One region of the Bradyrhizobium sp. WSM2254 genome, then DNA from elsewhere that is predicted to be linked to it. Evidence: predicted binding sites of a transcription regulator. Region 1 holds the regulator's gene; each other region holds the start of a gene.
What was found. The regulator PhoB, encoded in region 1, activates phosphate uptake and scavenging genes when phosphate is short. The targets are predictions, from matches to a motif close to TGTCATNNANCTGTCAT.

Region 1 (5,401 bases):
AGGCCCGGTTTTCATGTCAGGGGATTGGGAAACCATGGCCGTTTATCTGGGGTCGGTGGGTGGGAAATGGAAGGGGGGCGTGAGGCAGCGTGCTCCGGATGCAGTTATGATTGCACACGATATTGCAAATTCGGTGTCGTCCCGGCGAAGGCCGGGACCCATAACCACAAGGCGTGGTTATGCGAAGATTCGCCGTTCGGTACCCCTACTTTCCGCAACCGAGAGATCACGCGGTATGGGTCCCGGCCTTCGCCGGGACGACGGATAGTTCGTCCCGTTACTTCACCGCGTCAAAACACCAGGCCAGAATGCCCTTCTGCGCGTGCAGGCGGTTTTCGGCCTCGTCGAACACGACCGATTGCGGGCCGTCGATCACCTCGTCGGTGACCTCCTCGCCGCGATGGGCGGGCAGGCAGTGCATGAACAACGCGTCGGGCTTGGCCAGCGACATCAGCTTGGCATTGACCTGGTAGGGCTTGAGCACGTTGTGGCGGTGCTCGCCCTCCTTGTCGCCCATCGACACCCAGGTGTCGGTGACGACGCAATCGGCGCCGCGCACGGCGGCTTCCGGATCGGTGCCGAGCATGATCGGCGCGCCTGACGTCTTGATCCAGTCGCGCATCGCCTTCTTCGGCGCGAGCTCCGGAGGCGTTGCGACGTTGAGCTGAAACTTGAAGCGCTCGGCGGCATGCGCCCAGGACGCCAGCACGTTGTTGTCGTCGCCGGTCCAGGCCACCGTCCGGCCCTCGATCGGGCCGCGGTGCTCCTGGTAGGTCAGGAGGTCGGCCATCACCTGGCAGGGATGCGAGCGTCGGGTCAGGCCGTTGATGACGGGCACGGTCGCGTTGGCCGCGAGCTCCAGCAGCGCGTCGTGGTTGAGGATGCGGATCATGATGGCGTCGACATAGCGCGACAGCACGCGCGCGGTGTCGGCGATGGTCTCGCCACGGCCGAGCTGCATCTCGGCGCCGGTGAGCATGATGGGCTCGCCGCCGAGCTGGCGCATGGCGACATCGAACGACACCCGGGTGCGGGTCGAGGGGCGCTCGAAGATCATCGCCAGTGTCTTGCCTTCGAGCGGCCTCACCGGCTGATGCGCCTTCTGCTTCGCCTTCATGGCGGAGGAGGCGTCGAGCATGCTCTTGAGCTCCGACAGCGGGAGCTCGTTGATATCGAGGAAGTGCTTCGGCGACTTGCTCATCAACTTGCCGCCCGCTTGGTCTGACTGGACGAGATCGCGGCGCAGGCGCGCTCGAGCCGCCCGACGCTGTCCTCGATCTCGGCCTCGGTGACGATCAGGGGCGGCAGGAAACGCACGACATTGTCGCCGGCGCCGACCGTGAGCAGTTTTTCATTGCGCAGCGCCGCACCGAGATCGCCTGATGGCACCACGGCCTTGATGCCGATCAGAAGGCCTTCGCCGCGCACTTCGCTGACGATGTCAGGATAACGGTCGATCACGGAGGCGAGCTTCTGCTTGAGCAGCAGCGACATCTTCTGCACGTGGTCGAAGAAGCCGGGCTTGAGCATGACGTCGAGCACGGCATTTGCAGCCGAGATCGCGAGCGGATTGCCGCCGAAGGTCGAGCCGTGCGAGCCGGGACCCATGCCGGCCGCCGCATCCGCGGTCGCCAGGATCGCGCCGATCGGGAAGCCGCCGCCGAGCGCCTTGGCCAGCGACATCACGTCAGGCGTGACGCCGGTGCGGCGATGCGCGAACAGATCGCCGGTGCGGCCCATGCCGGTCTGCACCTCGTCGAAGGCGAGCAGCAAGCCCTTCTCATCGCAGAGTTGGCGCAATGCCTTGAGGAACGCAGGCGTTGCGGAACGTACGCCGCCCTCGCCCTGGATCGGCTCGATCAGGATGCCGGCGGTCTGCGGACCGATCGCCTTCTTGACGGCCTCGATGTCGCCATGCGGCACCTGGTCGAAGCCATCCATCGGCGGACCAAAACCTTCGAGATATTTTGCAGATCCCGTTGCAGCCAGCGTCGCCAGCGTGCGGCCGTGGAAGGCGCCTTCGAAGGTGATGATGCGGTAGCGTTCCGGATGCCCCTTGGAGAAGTGGTGATGGCGGACCAGCTTGATCACACCTTCCAGCGCCTCGGCGCCGGAATTGCAGAAGAACACGAAGTCCGCGAAGCTTTCATTGCACAGGCGCGTAGCGAGCTTCTCGCCATCCGGGCTCTGGAACAGGTTCGACATGTGCCAGAGTTTTGTCGCCTGCTCCTGCAGCGCCTTGACCAGCGCGGGATGGGCGTGGCCGAGCGCGTTCACCGCGACGCCGGACGTAAAATCGAGATAGCGATCGCCATTGGTCGCAATCAGCCAGCAGCCTTCGCCGCGCTCGAAACCGAGGTCGGACCTGGCGAAAACGGGAAGCAAATGCGGCGCTGCGCTGCTAGTCATGACGGTCACTTGATGTTGCGGACGGTGTGAGCGTGCATTGCGCAACGCACCATTGACCGGCCCGGAAAACGAAACGTGCCGCCTTTTAAGGGCGGCACGTGACACTATCTTATGCTTGGTGAAACCGGTGTCAATGCCGCCCGAAAGCCTCGCGAAACGCTGAATCCGTAGTCTTGCGGTGCCAAATTTGCCGGGTTTTGGCCACGGAACATGTGGAAGCGAGTCGGCTGACTCTTGCGCGTGAGTCACGCCATATTGTAGCGTTTGGCTTGTCAGATACGACATCTCGTGCAGCAGTTCTGATCCTCTAAGTCCTCATGTACCGGCGTAAACGTTCGGGCGCATCTGGTGCGCCCGGCGAGCCTTAAGGGATTCTGACGGCACGGGTTTTTCGAGGCTTAGGCATTCGCCGCGAGGCGCCAGGATGGCAGCCGCACGGCGAGGGAAAGGGTGCAATGACGGTTTTGACCTGGTCCGACGATCGCGTCGAGCAGTTGAAAAAGCTCTGGGAGGCCGGATTATCGGCCAGCCAGATCGCAGCCGAGCTCGGCAATGTGACCCGTAATGCCGTGATCGGCAAGGTGCACAGGCTCGGCCTGTCCGGCCGCGCCAAGAGCCCGTCATCGGCGGCTCCGCGGCCGCGCAAGGCGCGCCCCGCGCAGCACATGATGCGGGTGAGCCGCCCCATTGCGCGCGGCAACACCGCGCTGGCGCAGGCCTTCGAGGTCGAGGTGGAGGCCGAACCGGTCACCTACGACAACGTGGTGCCGATGAGCCAGCGGCTGTCGCTGCTGGAGCTGAACGAGGCGACCTGCCACTGGCCGGTCGGCGATCCCTCGAGCGCGGATTTCTTCTTCTGCGGCGGCAAGGCGCTGTCGGGCCTGCCCTACTGCGCCCAGCACTCGCGCGTGGCGTATCAGCCAGCCGCGGATCGCCGGCGCGCACCGGCCAAGCCCTCGCGGTGAGTTTAAGCCCGCGCTGCTAGTGTCGCGCGATGACGGCTCAAAATACTCCGTGTCGTCCCGGCGAAGGCCGGGACCCATACCGCGAGGTCTATCGACTCGTCTGCGGTGCCAATTCCGAACAACTCGTCTTCGCCAAACCACTTCCTGTGGTTATGGGTCCCGGCCTTCGCCGGGACGACCACTGAGTTTGCGGTCGCACTCAGCCCTAAAACATCCGCACAGACTTACGTCTGCTCCGCCTTCGCAAAGCGATCATCCAGCGCGTAGCCGGCGCCGCGGACGGTGCGGATGGGATCCTGCTCGCGGCCGAGATTGAGCAGCTTGCGCAGGCGGCCGATATGGACGTCGACGGTACGCTCGTCGATGTAGATGTCGCGGCCCCAGACGCTGTCGAGCAGCTGCTCGCGCGAGAACACGCGGCCGGGATGCTCCAGGAAGAACTCCAGCAGGCGATATTCGGTCGGGCCGAGGTCGATCGGCCGGCCCGAGCGCGCCACGCGGCGCTTGTCGCGATCGAGCTCGATGTCGCCATAGGCGAGCACGGTGGCGAGCCGCTCGGGGCTGGCGCGCCGCAGCAGGCCCTTCACGCGCGCCAGCAGCTCCGGCACCGAGAACGGCTTGACGATGTAATCGTCCGCGCCGGTCGCAAGACCCCGCACCCGCTCGCTCTCCTCACCGCGCGCGGTGAGCATGATGATCGGCAGCTGCTTGGTCTCGGGCCGGGTCCGCAGCCGCCGGCACAGCTCGATGCCCGACAGGCCCGGCAGCATCCAGTCGAGCACGATCAGATCGGGGATATGTTCCTTGAGGCGGGTGTCGGCGTCGTCGCCGCGCATCACCGTCTCGACGTCATAGCCGTCGCCTTCGAGGTTGTAGCGGAGAAGCTCGGTGAGAGCTTCCTCGTCCTCAACCACCATAATGCGTGCGCCCATGGTGTCGTCGCTCCTTGCGTCTTCAGGTATTCGGGACCGTCGTGGCGAAGGTCGTCATGTCGCCCTTCGGCCGCTTGTCGGTGATCGCCTGGCCCTCGATCATGTAGAACACGGTCTCGGCGATGTTGGTGGCGTGGTCGCCGATCCGCTCGATGTTCTTGGCGCAGAACATCAGATGGATGCAGAACGAGATGTTGCGCGGATCCTCCATCATGTAGGTGAGGAGCTCGCGGAACAGCGAGGTGCAGATGGCGTCGACTTCCTCGTCGCCCTTCCACACCGCCATCGCCGCCGGCAGATCGTGCGCGGCATAGGCGTCCAGCACCGACTTGACCTGCTGCTGCACGAGGTCGGTCATGTGCTCGAGGCCGCGGAACAGCTTGAGCGGATGGAAATCCGTCTCCAGCGCCGCGACGCGCTTGCCCATGTTCTTGGCGAGGTCGCCGATGCGCTCGAGATCGGTCGCAACGCGCATGGCGCCGACGATCTCGCGCAGATCGACCGCCATCGGCTGGCGGCGGGCGATGGTGAGCACGGCGCGCTCCTCGATGCGCTTCTGCAGCGCGTCGAGCTCGGTGTCGGTGGCGACCACGCGCTGGCCGAGCGCGACGTCGCGGCGGATCAGCGCGTCGACGGAATCGACGATCATGCGCTCGGCAATCCCGCCCATCTCGGCGACGAGCCGGGTGAGCTCCTGGAGGTCGGTGTCGAAGGCCTTTGCGGTATGTTCAGAACCCATGTCCCGTCTCCTCAGCCGAACCGGCCGGTGATGTAATCCTGCGTGCGCCGGTCGCTCGGCGACGTGAAGATCTTGCTGGTGTCGTCGAACTCGATCAGCTCGCCGAGATACATGAAGGCGGTCTTGTCGGAGACGCGCGCCGCCTGCTGCATGTTGTGGGTGACGATCGCGATCGTGTAGTTCTCGGACAGTTCCTGGATCAGCTCCTCGACCTTGGCGGTCGAGATCGGGTCGAGCGCCGAGCAGGGCTCGTCGAACAGGATCACCTCGGGCCGCACCGCGACGGTGCGGGCGATGCAGAGGCGCTGCTGCTGGCCGCCGGAGAGCGACAGGCCGGAGGCGTTGAGCTTGTCCTT
Region 2 (5,401 bases), on a different contig from region 1:
AGTTCGGCATCGTTGCTGGCGGGCAGAAGCTTGCCGGGCTGCTGTTGTTCATCACCGACGTTCACTCGCTCGGCCTGAACGTGGCGCAAGGGCTCAATTTCACCGAAACCTTCTATTGGGATCTCAACGACGGAACGCGGGCCTTCTCCAAGCGCTTTTCGGAGCGCATGAAGAACAAGGCGAAGCCTTCGATGGTGCAGGCCGGTGTCTATTCGGGACTGATCCATTACTTCAAGGCACTGGAGGCGACGGGCGGCAATCCGCATGACGGCGCCAAAATGGTCGAGAAGATGAAGTCGATGCAGACCGACGATCCGCTGTTCGGTCAGGGCAGTATCCGGGTCGATGGCCGCAAGATTCACCCGGCCTACCTGTTCGAGGTCAAGAAGCCTTCGGAATCGAAGGGGCCGTGGGACTACTATAAGCTGGTGGGCACCGTTCCCGCGGACCAGGCGTTCCGGCCGCTCTCCGAGAGCGTCTGTCCGCTGGTGAAGAAGTAACTCTCGTGGCCCGCCGGGCGGTCGTGCCGCCGGCGGGCTTTCATTTTGGTGGCGGAAGCTAATCCTGATGCAGGCTCTCTACGCACAGCTACTGGTGGGACTGATCAACGGCTCGTTCTACGCGCTGCTCAGTCTCGGGCTTGCCGTGATCTTCGGCATGCTCAACATCATCAATTTCGCCCACGGCGCGCTCTACATGATGGGCGCTTTCGTGGCCTATTTTCTGCTCAACAACGACTATCTCAGTATTGGCTACTGGCCAGCATTGATCGTCGCCCCGATCGTCGTCGGCATCTTCGGCATGATCCTGGAGCGGACCATGCTGCAATGGCTGACCGGGCTCGACCATCTCTACGGCCTGCTGCTGACCTTCGGCATCGCGCTGATCGTGCAGGGCGTGTTCCAGAACTATTTCGGCTCCTCCGGCCTGCCTTACGCCATTCCGGACCAGCTCAAGGGCGGCATGAATCTCGGCTTCATGTTTCTGCCGATCTATCGCGGCTGGGTCGTCGTGTTCTCTCTGGCGGTGTGCATCGCGACGTGGTTCCTGATCGAGAAGACGCGGCTCGGCGCCTATCTGCGCGCCGCCACCGAAAATCCGACGCTGGTCCGCGCCTTCGGCATCAACGTGCCGCGCATGATCACGCTGACCTACGGTCTCGGCGTAGGTCTGGCCGCGCTCGCGGGCGTGCTCTCGGCGCCGATCAACCAGGTGCGGCCGCTGATGGGCGCCGACCTCATCATCGTCGTGTTCGCCGTGGTGGTGATCGGCGGCATGGGATCGATCATGGGCTCGATCATCACCGGTTTCGCGCTCGGCGTGATCGAGGGCCTGACCAAGTATTTCTACCCCGAGGCCTCCAACACCGTCGTGTTCGTGCTGATGGTGCTGGTGCTCTTGGTGAAGCCAACGGGATTGACGGGAAGGGCGGCCTGATATGACAGCCTTGACGGACGATACGCTGCGGGCGACCCCGCGCGCGATGCGTGACGAGATGATCGTGTTTGTGGTGATGGCGCTGCTGCTGGCGTCGGTGCCGTTCACGGGGGTCTATCCGTTCTTCGTGATGCAGGCGCTGTGCTTCGCGTTGCTCGCCTGCGCCTTCAATCTTCTGATCGGCTATGGCGGCCTGTTGTCGTTCGGCCACGCGATGTTCCTGGGGACGGCCGGCTATTGCAGCGCGCATGCGCTGAAGGTGTGGGCGTTGCCGCCCGAGCTCGGCATCCTCGTCGGTATCGCCGGTGCTTTCGTGCTCTCGATCGTGACCGGCTACATCTCGATCCGCCGCCAGGGCATCTATTTCTCGATGATCACGCTGGCGCTGTCGCAGCTGCTGTACTTCATCTACCTCCAGGCGCCGTTCACCCATGGCGAGGACGGCATCCAGGGCATTCCGCAGGGGCGCATGTTCGGCGTTCTCGATCTCACCAAGCCGACGGTCCTGTACTATGTCGTGCTGGTCGGCTTCCTCGCTGGCTTCCTGTTGATCTTCCGCATCATCAACTCGCCGTTCGGCGAGGTGCTGAAGTCGATCCGCGAGAACGAGCAGCGCGCGATCTCGCTCGGCTACCGGACCGACCACTACAAGTTCATGGCCTTCGTCCTGTCGGGCACGCTGGCCGGCTTCGCCGGAGCGCTGAAGGTGTTCGTGGCGCAAAATGCCTCGCTCACCGACGTACACTGGTCGATGTCCGGCGAAGTCGTGCTGATGACGCTGGTCGGGGGGCTCGGCACCATCTTCGGACCGGTGGTCGGTGCCTTCGTGATCATCGCCATGCAGCAATATCTGGCGAGCTTCGGCCAGTGGGTGACGGTGATCCAGGGCTCGATCTTCGTGATCTGCGTGCTTACCTTCCGCCGCGGCGTCATCGGCGAAATCGCGCATTACTTCCGGCGTTCGCTCTAAGTAATTGATTTAACGTCAGTTTACTGGTTGAGTGAAAGCGGTGGATGATCCCGGTTCCGCGGGCGTGAGGTAGTGCGCGCGTGGATCGAAAATGGTCTATGACAGTTTCGTGACGGCCCTCCCGGGCCGGGCCATTTCCAACCGGTAGTCTATCCCCATGATGCGATGGTTTCGCGCTTTCCTGCCCAAGGAAGAACGGTTCTTCGACCTGTTCGACCGCCATGCCCAGACCGTGATCCAGGGCTCGATCGCGCTCCAGGGCATGCTCAACGGGGGCGAGGAGACGCCGGTCTATTGCCAGCGCGTCAACCAGTTCGAGAACGATGCCGACAACATCACCCGTGAGGTGCTGACGGCGGTGCGCCGCACCTTCATCACGCCGTTCGACCGCGGCGACATCAAGAACCTCATCACCTCGATGGACGACGCCATCGACCAGATGCAGCAGACCGCCAAGGCCGTGATGCTGTTCGAGGTCCGCGCCTTCGAGCCGCCGATGCGCGAGATCGGCGCGCTGCTGATCGAATGCGCCAATCTGGTCGGCCGTGCGCTGCCCCTGATGCAGCAGATCGGCAAGAACGTCGCCATGCTGACCGCGATCACCGAAGAGCTGACCAAGCTCGAGGGCCGGGTCGACGATCTCCACGACATCGGGATGAAGGAGCTGTTCCTCAAGCATCGCGACGGCAGCGCGATGGATTTCATCGTCGGCGTCGAGATCTACGACCATCTCGAAAAGGTCGCCGATCGCTTCGACGACGTCGCAAACGAGATCAACAGCATCGTCATCGAGCAAGTTTAGGGCAGGGGCCTCGCCGTGGATGCTGCGTTGGGTCTTCCCGTCCTCGTCGGATTGATCGCCGTCGCGCTGCTGTTCGACTTCCTGAACGGCCTGCATGACGCCGCCAATTCGATCGCGACCATCGTCTCGACCCGCGTGCTGCGGCCGCAATTCGCGGTGTTCTGGGCCGCGTTCTTCAATTTCGTCGCCTTCATGGTGTTCGGGCTGCACGTCGCCCAGACCATCGGCACCGGCATCATCGATCCCTCGATCGTCGATGCCCAGGTGATCTTCGCGGCCCTCGTCGGCGCCATCGTCTGGAATCTCGTGACCTGGGCGCTCGGCATTCCGTCCTCGTCGTCCCACGCGCTCATCGGCGGCCTCATCGGCGGCGGCATGGCCAAAGCGGGGATTTCGGCGGCGGTCTGGAGCGGATTGACCAAGACCGTGCTCGCCATCGTGCTGTCGCCGCTGGTCGGCTTCCTGCTGGCGATGATGCTGGTTGCGATCGTGTCCTGGGCCTCGGTGCGCTCGACGCCGTTCGCGGTCGACCGCGCTTTCCGCATCCTGCAATTCGCCTCCGCCTCGCTCTATTCGCTCGGCCATGGCGGCAATGACGCGCAGAAGACCATGGGCATCATCGCCGTGCTGCTCTATTCGCAGGGCCAACTTGGCAGCGAATTCTCGGTGCCGTTCTGGGTGGTGCTGTCCTGCCAGGCGGCGATGGCGCTGGGCACGCTGATGGGCGGCTGGCGCATCGTCCGCACCATGGGCCTGCGCATCACCAAGCTGACCCCGATGCAGGGCTTTTGTGCCGAAACCGGCGGCGCCGTGACCCTGTTCATGGCGACCTTCCTCGGGGTTCCCGTCTCGACCACCCACACCATCACCGGCGCGATCGTGGGCGTTGGCGCGGCCCGCCGGGTCTCCGCGGTGCGCTGGAACGTCGCCAGCTCGATCGTCTATGCCTGGGTGATCACGATCCCGGCCTCCGCGATCGTGGCGGCGCTGACCTGGTGGGCGGTCAAGATCTTCGTCAGGTGACGAATTTCAGCCCGGCGATGCCGGCGACGATCAGCCCGATGCTGGCAAGCCGGAACGCCGTGGCCGGCTCACCGAATAGGATGATGCCAAGTGTCGCGGTGCCGACCGCGCCGATGCCGGTCCACACCGCATAGGCGGTTCCGACGGGCAGCGATTTGAGGGCGAGTCCGAGCAGGATGACGCTGCCGGCCATCGCCGCGAGCGTGATGACGGACGGAACAAGCCTGGTAAAACCCTCAGTATATTTCAGGCCGATCGCCCAGGTAATCTCGAGCAGACCGGCGACGAATAGGATGCTCCAGGCCATGACGACCCTCCGTGCAAGGCAGGGTCGTCCCCGCGGCTGATATGCTGATGAAAAGGAAGGCCGTCCTCCCCCAGGGGCGATATGGGGCTGGCCGAAGGGCTCCGCAATCACCAAATGAGGCTTGATCAGGCCCATTTTCCCTGCCAAACGCTCCCGCCATGTCCGACATCGCCATTCCAGCCGAATCGCCGGCCCGTTCCCCGCTTGCCGCTGAAGTGGCGCGGCGGCGGACCTTTGCGATCATCTCCCACCCCGACGCCGGCAAGACCACGCTGACCGAAAAGCTGCTGCTGTTCGGCGGCGCCATCAACCTCGCCGGTCAGGTCAAGGCCAAGGGCGAGCGGCGCAACACGCGTTCGGACTGGATGAAGATCGAGCGCGAGCGCGGTATCTCGGTCGTGACGTCCGTGATGACCTTCGAGTTCGAGGGCCTCGTGTTCAACCTCTTGGACACGCCGGGCCACGAGGACTTTTCGGAAGACACCTATCGCACGCTGACGGCCGTCGACTCCGCCGTCATGGTCATCGACGCCGCCAAGGGCATCGAGGCGCGCACCCGAAAACTGTTCGAGGTCTGCCGCCTGCGCGACATTCCGATCATCACCTTCATCAACAAGATGGACCGCGAGAGCCGCGACGTCTTCGAGCTGCTGGACGAGATCGAGAAGACGCTGGCGCTCGACACCACGCCGATGACCTGGCCGGTCGGCCGCGGCCGCGACTTCCTCGGCACCTATGACGTCGTCAATGGCGGCGTGCGCCTGCTCGAAGGCGGCGGCGCCAAGACCGGCGCGGCGCAGCAGATCGAGATCGAGGAGCTCGCCAAGCTCAACGCCAATCTCGACGTCTCCGCGGTGAAGGA
Region 3 (5,401 bases), on a different contig from region 1:
AGCACACTCGTGGTGCCACCGCCCATGAGCTTGGCCATCGTTTGTCGCATCTCGTGCATCGCTGCGGCGGCAACGTTGAGCTCGGTGCCTGCCATGATAACGAGCTTCATCGACTCGCAAGCGAGACCGGCCCACATCGCGCGCCACGCCTGGAGATCGGCGACGGCTGCGGCAATACGAGCCGTTCCGCCATATTGTTGGATTTTTCTTTCAGCGAGCTTCTGGTCTATCAAGCCGCGCGCGATGTCGGCGGCCACGCCTATCCTGTCCGTGAACTCCACATGTGCCGCGACGATCTCGACCTTTCTGCCTTCCAGCCGCTTGAACTCTTTCGCAACGGCCGTCGAGGTTGCGGCGGATACCGCGCGCCGATAGGCGTCGACGGTGGATCTGCTGTTGTGGGCTGCGTTGAGTGCGTCAGCCAGAGCGTCGAGCATGACCTTGTGGTAGGCATAGTAGGGATGCGTCGTCAGCGATGCACCAAGCCATTTCTTGGCGAGGTCCATGGAGATCTTGATGCCGAGCTTAAGAAGCGCGCCGTCTCGCTTCGTCTCGTCAACTGCATCCTCTACTCTGCGGACGTACTCGTAGTACTTCTTGGCTTTGTCCGCCTTGGCGAGAACTTTCGACAGAGTGCCGGGTTTCACCGGGCTTTCGTTATACTCGTGCAAGAGCGCTTGCGCCCTGGCGAGCGGCCCAGAGGCCGGGCTTCGCCGATATTTGTCGTAAGTCTTCAATCCCTCGGACGCGAAGGTCCAGAAGCTAGCGGTGGTATCGAGGGATTTCTCTATCTTTTTATAGAAGCGTTCATCTTCGACACTAGCTCTAACCGCCATCTCTATCTCTCCTCGCAATCGAGACCAGGCGAAATCGTCTCGTCACTCGCTGTTGGTGAGGCGGAACCTGTCGCCGCTAAATTCATGGCCGCTCAGTGGTGACTCATTATCAAAGTCACGATCCGACGCCGTCATCCGATTGAAGGATATCGGCGCTGACATCTTCGTGCACGTCGGGCGGTCGAGCAGGGAGCGGCGCCGACCTCGGCAGAAGAGTTCGTGTCAGCTACGAAGGCAAGCCGCGACACGTCCGTTCGCGTCGCAATGTGGTGCAGCCGAATTGACTCTCGTGCAGGGGATTGCGTGGTCAGCCGATACCCTGCGAAGCATCCTTCATTGAGCATCGTACGGTTGCGGCAGGATGGCGTGATGCCGCTGTTTTGCCCAACGTGCCAAATGGTTTTGCAGATGCAGGAGGCATCTGCCGCCGGCCATCGGCTACATTGCATGGGGTTGTTTTCGAGTGCTTTGCGGAAGGCTTGCCGCGAGCGTCGCCGCGCTACGCGCTCTCCGTCTCCCGATGCACGTCGTGCACCACCAGCCCCATGCCTTGCTCGGGCATCTTGATCCAGTCGCGCCGCTTCAGCGTGCGCTTGGTGTCCTCGAAGCCGCTCGCCCAGTGCTCGCGCATCGAGGTGCCCGAGAATTCGTGGTCCTTGGCGTCGCCCTCATAAGCCTTCTGCTGGTAGATCAAGTGCAGGATGGCGATCTCGGGCATATGGCAGAGGCTGGCCTTGAGATTGCGCTCCTCGTCGGAGAGTTGCTCCTCCGGCAGCTTCGCCAGGGCCTTGTAGAGCACGACCTTGAGATTGTGCGTGCGGCGATAGACGTCGGTGTTGTGGCGCGTGCGCGAGGAATACATGATGTCCTTGTGGCGGGCCATCACGTCCTGGATCGAGCGTGGCAGCACGCCGCGGGCGCTGAACAGGTCGACCTGGAATACCAGCGAATTGAGCGCGTCCTCCTGGTCGAGCAGATGCTGGAGCGGGGTGTTGGAGACGATGCCGCCGTCCCAGAAATGATCGGTGCCGATCCGCACCATCGGCAGCGCCGGGGGCAGGGCGCCGGAGGCCATGATGTGCTCCGGCCCGATCTCGTCATGGGCGTTGTCGAAATAGATGAAGTTGCCGGAGAGCACGTTCACCGCGCCGACGGCGAAGCGGACCTTCTTCTCGTTGATGAGATCGAAGTCGACGAGCTCGCGCAGGCTCTCGCGCAGCGGCGTCGTGTCGTAATAGCTCGTCGCCGTCCTGGCGCCGATCGGGCTGAACCAGGGATTGACCTGGTGCGGGGTGAAGAAGCCGGGCTGGCCCATGGCTGACGTCATCCACGCGCTGGTGAGGTTGCGCCACTGGCGGAAGACGTCGCCATCCGGGGTATAGTGCCAGACCTTGCGGTTGGTGATGCGCTCCCAGAAGACGCGCAGCGCATCGAGCCGCTTCTCCGGCCGGTTGCCGGCGATGATGGCGGAGTTGATCGCGCCGATCGATACGCCGCAGACCCAGTCCGGCTCGATGCCGGCCTCGTGCAGCGCCTGATAGACGCCGGCCTGGTAGGCGCCAAGCGCGCCGCCGCCTTGCAGCACCAGCGCGACGCGGTCGCAGCGCTCGGGCCGCCAGCCCCGCGCGGGAGGCTGATGGGTCTGATAGCTCGGTTGCGACGTGCGGGCGTCCATGGCGATGCCTCCTGCCTTCGCCGAACGATTGCGTCCTGCGGTGACGGCGTGATGACAAGGGTGGCGCCCGATGCATCGTCTGCATGCAGGTCAATCGCAACGGGAATGGCCGCGGGTCGTGCGCCTGACGGAAATCCTTCACATCGCGGTCAATGACGGCCGCTAGCAATCTGCATCACCGCCCGACGCTGCCGGGCAGGCATCACAGACATGAGGAGACCAGCGATGCGCAGGGAAGACGTGCTGAGACTTCCGTCCATGCCGGCCGCTGGACCGAGCTATCCGGCCGGTCCCTATCGCTTCGTCAACCGCGAATTCCTCGTCATCACCTACGAGACCGATCCGGACCTGATCCGCGCCGGCCTGCCCGAGCCGCTGGAGCCGATCGACCAGCCGATCGTGCATTACGAATGGATCAGGATGCCGGACTCCTCCGGCTTCGGCAGCTACACCGAGTCCGGGCTCGTCATCCCGGCGCGCCTGCATGGCGAGGAGGTCAACTTCGTTTCGCAGATGTATCTCGACGACGATCCGCCGATCGCCGCGGGCCGCGAGATCTGGGGCTTTCCCAAGAAATACGCCCATCCCAAACTCGAGATCGTCAAGGACACGCTGACGGGGACGCTGGAATATGCCGGCCAGCTCGTCGCCATGGGCACGATGGGCTACAAGCACGAGAGCATGGTCGGCAACGGCGATCTCACCCGCGCCACGCTGTCGAAGACGCAGGTGAATCTGAAGATGATCCCGGGCGTCGACGGCCGTCTCGAAGTCTGCCAGCTCGTCGCGATCAACCTCACCGATATCGTGCCGAAGGGCTCCTGGATGGGGCCCGGACGTCTTCACCTTGTGCCGCACGTCAATGCGCCGGTTGCCGATTTCCCGGTTCGCCGCGTCGTCGGCGCGCATCACTACATCGCCGATCTGACGCTGCCGTTCGGCCGCGTCGTGCACGACTACATCAGGGAGGCCGAGGCGGCGGCCGCGACGGGGCTGGCCGCGGAATAGGGCGGCGCCATCATCAAACTGTAACAGAGGCGTAATTGAGTACCCGCGTGGGTCCGGAAGATGCCGTCAGCCATCTTCCGGAGACGGGGCATGTGTTGACGGTTGGGGCGACCATGGCTGAGCCGGCAAAGCTTGTCAGCGCGATATCGGGGTCTGAGCCTGCCATTCCGGGCCTGGTCTGGGCGTTCCGCCTGCACAGCGACGGCAGCGCCGAGGCGCTGCCGATCGACCGGCCGATCGAGTTCAGCCATGACGGCCGGCTCTGGCTGCATTTCAACCTGACCGACGCGCGGGCGCGGCCGTGGATTGCGGCCTCACAGCTGCCGCCGCTTGCGCGCGAACTGCTGCTGTCGAACGACACGTTCCAGCAGCTCCATGTCATCGACCACTGCGTCTACGGCGTGTTCTCCGACCTCGTGCGCGACATCGACAGCGCCACGGAAGAGACCGCGTTCCTGCGCTTCGCCATGACCGAGCACCTGCTGGTCAGCGGCCGCCATCAGGCGCTGTGCTCGGCGGATGCGACGCGCCGGGTGCTCGAAGGCGGCTACCGCGTCGACAACGTCGCCCACCTCCTGGAAAAGATCGTCGACGAGGTTGCCGACACGCTCGACAGGATGGCCGACAAGCTTGGGCAGGAGATCGACGGCATCGAGGAGCGCATCCTCGCCGACGAGGCGAGGCCAGAGATGCGCCGCACCCTCGGCCGGTTGCGCCGCACCTGCGTCAGGCTGCATCGTCAGCTCACCGGCCTGCGCGTGCTGTTTCACCGGCTCGACCAGAAGAACACCGATCACCTGTCGCCGGGCTTGCGGATCCACGCCGGCAAGCTGGCGCAGCGGCTCGATGGCCTCGATCACGACATCGTCGAGCTGCGCGAGCGCAGCCGCCTGCTCGAGGAGGAGCTGCGCTTCAAGAACGAGGAGGAGAGCAACCGCCACCTCCACACGCTCTCCATCGTGACCTCCCTGCTACTGCCGCCGACGCTGATCACCGGCATCTTCGGCATGAACACCAAGGGCCTGCCGCTCACCGACGTGGAGAGCGGATTTTTCTGGGCGGCGGCGCTGATGGCCTCGTCGGTCGGTGCCGCCTATTTGTTCATGCGGCGCACGGGCATTTTCAAGTAGCGCACCAGCCGTGAACGACACTGCCGACAGATCTCCGCTGCGAAGCGTGGCTGCAATTGCGCTGGTGTGCGCCTTGGCCAGCACGAGCACATTCGCCGGCGCCAAGGACGAAAGCGCGGCCGTATGGCTGGCGCCAAAATGGTTCAACGAGTGGCATGACGGGCTCGCCAACAAGGGCCTGAATTTCGGCGCCACCTATATCGCCGACAACATCGGCAACGTCTCGGGCGGGGTCGCGCGCGGCGCCATCCATTTCGGTCGCCTCGATCTCTCGGTCGATGCTGATCTGGACAAGCTGGTCGGCTGGACGGGGGGACGCTTCTACGCCAACGCCTTCGTGATCTACGGCCGGGGGCTCTCGCGCAACTACGTGCAGAACCTCGCCACCATCAGCGAGATCGAGGCGCTGCCGGACCGGCGGCTCTACAACGCCTATTTCGAGCAGAGCTTCTTTGGCGACAGGCTGAACATCAGGGCCGGCCAGCAGGCCGCGGATGTCGAGTTCTTCGACAGCCAGACCGACGACCTCTTCATCAACGGCACCTTCGGCTGGCCGGCGATCAAGGCCTCCAACCTCCCGGCCGGCGGCCCGGCACCGCCGATCGCGGTGCCCGGCATTCGCGTCAAGGCCGCGCTGTCGGACCAGATCACCGCCTATGGCGCGGTGTTCAACGGCGATCCGTCCGGCCCGGGCGACGCCGATCCGCAGATTCGCGACCATCACGGCCTCGCGTTCCGCGTCAACGATCCGC
Region 4 (5,401 bases), on a different contig from region 1:
GACGGCGGCCAGCGTCAGGACGTTGAGCATCGGGAGACGATGCGCAGCTTTTGCCTCAGCCACCAGATCGACACCGAGACCGCGGCCCGGGTTGCGACGGCTGCGACGGAGCGTACAAGCCGGCGCGGCGCCGGCGGCAGGCCGGCTGCCGAGCCGCGAGCTGCACAGCGCCGGAGCCGATGTTCCAAGCGGCTAGTCGGCCGGATTGCGGCCGGTGCGCGGATTGATGGGGTCGGTCGGCTTGCGCCGCAATCGCTCCGGCAGGAACGGTTCTTCCGGCGAGGCCGACGGCGCTGACCGTACGTCGGCATGATGCTGCGCGCGCTCATGCGGTGTCTGGGTGGAGTTGATGTGCCGCTTCACGTCGAGCCCGTCGACGGGATCGTTGACGCCGTGCTGGATGTCGCGAAAGTCGCTCATGGTTCATGTCCTCTGAGGACTCAGAGAACCCCTCGTTTCCAGCGATGTTCCTGATAAGTCGCCGACCCCGCTTTGGAACGATCACCATCGAGCTGCAAGGCGCGCCGAAATATGGCGAGCAGAGCGATTGGAACTGGGGTGACGATGCGGCGGTGCGCGGCATCAACTCCTACTATGGCGTTCCCTTCGCGTAGGCTCCGCACCTGAGGAGATCCAATGAGCAAGGAAAAGCCCACCGACGATCCCCGACAGCAGAACGATTGGGGATCGCACGCCCAGACGGACAAGCCCTGGAAGGGCAATCCGGGAAGGAGCAGCGATCGGGCGAGGCGAAGCCCGATCTGGAAAAGTGGCAAACCACCAAGACGCACTGACCAAGGTGCGCCGAGGCTGAAAGTATCACGAACGAAGATTGCGGCATCGGCACCGCGGTTTCGCCCGCGATCGTCAGCCGTGCCGACGATCCACGGCGGCGATGCTGCGCGCGTCAGCGCCACTCACCCCACCGCTTCCCTCCGCCCCGGCCCCGCATGCACATGCACCTGCTTCGCATGCAGCACCTCGCCGCATTCCGAGCACACCATCACCGGGTCGAACAGCTTGCCGCAAGTCTTGTGCTCATGCAGCAGCGGGCGACCGCGCTCGTCGCCCATGTGGGCGTCGCCCCAATGCACCATCGCCATGATGATCGGGTAGAGGTCGAGACCCTTCTGCGTCAGGATATATTCGTAGCGCTTGGGCGCCTCGGAATAGGGGACGCGGCGCAGGATGCCGAAGCGGACCAGCTTCTTCAGCCGTTCCGACAGAAGATGCCTGGTGATCTGGAGCGAGGACTGAAATCCCTCGAACCGTCGCACGCGCAAAAAGCATTCGCGCAGGATCAGAAGCGTCCAGCGATCGCCGACCACGGCGACGGTACGGGAGAGCGAGCAGGGCTCTTCGTCCAGCGTGTCCCACTTCATGATCCGGTCTCCGGCGCGGCTCAGTAAGTCAGAAAAAGGAACTGACTTGAATGATCAATGCAATTTGTCCTTGAAGCTAGCATCCTGCCTCGCGATTTGACAGTTCTATTTTAGAACTATAGCCTTCGCTTCAAACACTGCGCACCTGAGGAGGCGACCTTGCCCAAGCGAAACGCGACAGCCGCCGTGATCGGGGCCGGCGATTTCATCGGCTCCGAGATTGCCAAGAAATTCGCAGCCGAGGGTTTTTCGGTCTTCGCCGGACGCCGCAACGGCGACAAACTGGCGCCGCTGGTGAAGGACATCGAGGCTGCCGGCGGCGAAATCCACGCGCGCTCGCTCGATGCGCGGAAAGAGGAAGAGGTCATCTCTTTCCTCGACGATGCCGACAAGCACGCACCGCTGGAAGTCTGCATCTTCAACGTCGGTGCCAACGTCAATTTCCCGATCCTCGACACCACCGAGCGCGTGTTCCGGAAGGTGTGGGAGATGGCCTGCTATTCCGGCTTCCTCGCAGGCCGGGAAGCGGCGCGGCTGATGCTTCCGCGCGGCGGCGGCAATATCTTCTTCACCGGCGCCACGGCCTCCTTGCGTGGCGGCAGCGGCTTTGCCGCGTTCGCCAGCGCCAAATTCGGCCTGCGCGCGGTGGCGCAGGCGATGGCGCGCGAGCTTGGGCCGAAGAACATCCACGTCGCCCATCTCATCATCGATTCCGGCGTTGATACCGAATGGGTGCGGCAGCGCCGTCTCGAGGCGCTCGGCCCGAACGCGCTGGATAATCCCGACCTGCTGATGCCGCCGTCGGCGGTGGCCGATTCCTATTGGCAGCTCTATCAGCAGCCGAAGAGCGCCTGGACCTTCGAAATGGAGATCCGGCCCTTCGGAGAGAAATGGTGACCGCGGCACGAGCCTGCGGCTAGACTGTTCCCATACAAACCGAAATCCGGGAGGAAGCCTGCGTGAAGACCGCGATCACCGAACTGTTCGGCATCGAGCACCCCATCATCCAGGGCGGCATGCATTTCGTCGGCTTTGCCGAGCTGGCCGCCGCCGTCTCCAATGCCGGCGGGCTCGGCATCATCACGGGTCTCACGCAGAAGACGCCGGAGCTGCTGGCAAAAGAGATCGCGCGCTGCCGCGACATGACCGACAAGCCGTTCGGCGTGAACCTCACCTTTCTGCCGGCCTTCTCGGCACCGCCTTATCCCGAATACATCGCGGCCATTGTCGAAGGTGGCGTCAAGTCAGTGGAGACTGCAGGCCGTAGCCCGGAACAGTATATGCCGGCGCTGAAGGCGGCCGGCATCAAGGTGATCCACAAATGCACCTCGGTCCGCCATTCCCTGAAGGCCGAGCGCATCGGCTGCGACGCCGTCAGCGTCGACGGCTTTGAGTGCGGCGGCCATCCCGGTGAGGACGACATTCCGAACATGATCCTGCTTCCGCGGGCAGCGGAGGAATTGAAGATCCCGTTCGTCGCCTCCGGCGGCATGGCCGACGGGCGCAGCCTCGTCGCGGCGCTGTCGCTGGGCGCGGCCGGCATGAACATGGGCACGCGCTTCATCGCGACCAAGGAAGCGCCGGTGCATCAGAACGTGAAAAATGCGCTGGTCGCCGCGACCGAGCTCGACACCCGTCTGATCATGCGGAGCTTGCGCAATACCGAACGCGTCCTGAAGAACGCCAATGTCGATCGTCTGCTCGACATCGAGCGCGCGAAGGGCGACAAGCTGACCATCGACGACATCCACGACCAGGTCGCGGGCGTATATCCCAGGATCATGCTGGACGGAGAGATGGACGCGGGCGCCTGGAGCTGCGGCATGGTCGCGGGCCTCATCCGCGATATCCCCTCCTGCAAGGAACTGGTCGATCGCATTATGAATGAGGCGGAACAGATCATCCGCAGCCGCCTGATGGGGTTCCTGGACGGGACGGGGGCGACGCGAAAGGTCGCCTGAACACCGCCAAACTTCTTAACCACGGCGGCACTTGAACGCTGGAATTGCGCGCGACGCTTCCTAAATAGGGGTAAATTACCCCTTTGATAAATCAATTTCAGGAGGCGTCCGTGGTCCTGAAGAGCGCTCATTTTGCTGTCGCCGTTGCCCTCGTGCTGGCATGGGGCGGCGTCGCGCGCGCTGATGACTACAAGCCTGATGAATATCTCGGTCTCGATCTGTCCAAGGCGGTGTTGTCGCCGAAGCGGCTCGGGCCGGAGACGCGGTTCGCACCGGTCGCACTCGAGGCCCGCGGCGGCAGCGAGGCGCAGGCCCGCGCCGAGCCCGTGGACGTGCCGAAGAAGGTTGCCGCCGAACGCGTGCATGTGTCGGAGCCGAAGGTCGCGCGCGTCAAGCCCGCGCAGCCGCGCGGTGCGGCCCGAACCAAGCTCGCGCATCGCCACGGCAATCCGCTGGATGCGCAGGCGAGGGATACCCGCATCCAGACCTGGCCGTGCCGCTCCGGCGGCATCTGCAACTGGCAGCGCTGAGTCTTCGCCCTCCCCGTAAGAACGGGGAGAGGGAGTAGACCATCGACCGTCATCCCCACGTCGTAAAACCGTCGGCGCGGAGTCAAGAAACCGTAAGGGTAGGAGTCAAGGAGCGCAGGCACCTTCCGTCGCGATTCGACGAAGGTCTCCTGAATGGCAACGCTCCGCGCCCCGCGCGCATGGACCCGGCGGCAATTCCTGGTCCGCTCCACCTCCGGCCTCGCCTTGGCCGCGCTCGCAAAGCCATCCATCAGCCGTGCCGCCGACCGCCCGCGGATCGCCGGCGGCATCCAGTCCGGCGACGTCTCGGACGGCTCCGCCGTGATCTGGGCGCGCGCCGACCGGGCCGCGCGCATGCAGGTGGAATGCTCCACCGTCGAGAGTTTCAAGACCATCATCGCGGCGGCCTCGAGCGACGCGTTGCCCGACGCCGACTTCACCTCGAAGCTGCTGCTGAGCGATCTGCCGCCCGGACAGGACATCGTCTATCGCGTCCGCTTCGACGACATCGCAACCGGCATCGCGGGCGAAAGCCGCGTCGGCCATTTCCGCACTGCGCCGGCCGCAGGCCAATCGATCTCGTTCCTGTGGTCCGGCGATACCGCGGGGCAGGGCTGGGGCATCGACGTCTCGCGCGGCGGCTATCGCAGCTATCGCACCATGCTCGACAACCGCCCTGACTTCTTCATTCACTCCGGTGACCACATCTACGCCGACTGCACTGTACCATCCGAACAGAAGCTGCCGAACGGCGAGACCTGGCGCAACATTGTCACGGAAGAAAAATCCGAGGTCGCGCACACGCTGGCGCAGTTCCGCGGCAACTACAAATACAATCATCTCGACGCGCATTTTCGCGATTTCCACGCGAACGTGCCGATGTTTGCGCAGTGGGACGATCACGAGGTCAGCAACGACTGGTCACCGTCCGGCAGCTATGACGAGGCTGGCTATGAGGACGACGGCACGCCGCGCCTGGTCGCGCGCGCCCGCCGCGCCTTCTTCGACTTCATGCCGATCCGTGACGTCGGCGCACGGCAGGGGCGGGTCTATCGCAAGATCGCTTATGGACCGCTGCTCGACGTCTTCATGGTCGACATGCGCAGCTTTCGCGATGACAGCTGGAACAAGGGCAACGACCATCGCGGCTGGATCCTCGGCGCCGAGCAGCTGGCCTGGCTGAAGCGGGAACTCGCTGCCTCGCGCGCGACCTGGAAGGTGATCGCGGCCGACCTGCCGATCGGCCTGATCAGCCTCGATGCGGTCGCGCTCGGTAATGGGCCGCCCGATAGACGCGAGCACGAGATCGCCGATCTGCTCAGCTCCATCAGGCGCGCCGGCGTGCGCAACGTCGTCTGGCTCACCGCCGACATGCACTACACCGCCGCGCATTACTACGATCCGAACAGGGCGCAATTCCAGGATTTCGAGCCGTTCTGGGAGTTCGTCTCCGGCCCGCTGCATGCCGGCACCTGGGGTCCGGGCGAGCTCGACGACACTTTTGGTCCGGTCGCGATGTACCAGAACG

Region 2: the regulator PhoB is predicted to act here: its motif matches at 2,506-2,522, upstream of A3M7_RS0105500 (DUF47 domain-containing protein).
Region 3: the regulator PhoB is predicted to act here: its motif matches at 2,552-2,568, upstream of A3M7_RS0106070 (acetoacetate decarboxylase).
Region 4: the regulator PhoB is predicted to act here: its motif matches at 3,932-3,948, upstream of A3M7_RS0124215 (alkaline phosphatase).

The regions. Positions count from the first base shown of each region.
Region 1 is NZ_AXAB01000001.1:318,357-323,757, reverse strand. Features, by position in the region: gene A3M7_RS0101460 (Hsp33 family molecular chaperone) at 1-36, opposite strand, end outside; gene argF (ornithine carbamoyltransferase) at 278-1,201, opposite strand; gene A3M7_RS0101450 (aspartate aminotransferase family protein) at 1,201-2,409, opposite strand; gene A3M7_RS0101445 (GcrA family cell cycle regulator) at 2,865-3,374, shown strand; gene phoB (phosphate regulon transcriptional regulator PhoB) at 3,599-4,306, opposite strand; gene phoU (phosphate signaling complex protein PhoU) at 4,329-5,045, opposite strand; gene pstB (phosphate ABC transporter ATP-binding protein PstB) at 5,057-5,401, opposite strand, start outside.
Region 2 is NZ_AXAB01000003.1:119,951-125,351, reverse strand. Features, by position in the region: gene A3M7_RS0105515 (ABC transporter substrate-binding protein) at 1-500, shown strand, start outside; gene A3M7_RS0105510 (branched-chain amino acid ABC transporter permease) at 568-1,437, shown strand; gene A3M7_RS0105505 (branched-chain amino acid ABC transporter permease) at 1,439-2,407, shown strand; gene A3M7_RS0105500 (DUF47 domain-containing protein) at 2,565-3,209, shown strand; gene A3M7_RS0105495 (inorganic phosphate transporter) at 3,225-4,232, shown strand; gene sugE (quaternary ammonium compound efflux SMR transporter SugE) at 4,225-4,539, opposite strand; gene A3M7_RS0105485 (peptide chain release factor 3) at 4,698-5,401, shown strand, end outside.
Region 3 is NZ_AXAB01000003.1:227,107-232,507, reverse strand. Features, by position in the region: gene A3M7_RS0106080 (hypothetical protein) at 1-836, opposite strand, end outside; gene A3M7_RS0106075 (patatin-like phospholipase family protein) at 1,336-2,511, opposite strand; gene A3M7_RS0106070 (acetoacetate decarboxylase) at 2,737-3,519, shown strand; gene A3M7_RS0106065 (transporter) at 3,633-4,649, shown strand; gene A3M7_RS0106060 (carbohydrate porin) at 4,660-5,401, shown strand, end outside.
Region 4 is NZ_AXAB01000033.1:65,824-71,224, reverse strand. Features, by position in the region: gene A3M7_RS0124250 (hypothetical protein) at 1-2, shown strand, start outside; gene A3M7_RS0124245 (hypothetical protein) at 193-420, opposite strand; partial or broken gene A3M7_RS47085 (PRC-barrel domain containing protein) at 513-614, shown strand; gene A3M7_RS0124235 (helix-turn-helix domain-containing protein) at 918-1,382, opposite strand; gene A3M7_RS0124230 (SDR family oxidoreductase) at 1,542-2,279, shown strand; gene A3M7_RS0124225 (nitronate monooxygenase family protein) at 2,342-3,343, shown strand; gene A3M7_RS0124220 (hypothetical protein) at 3,454-3,873, shown strand; gene A3M7_RS0124215 (alkaline phosphatase) at 4,027-5,401, shown strand, end outside.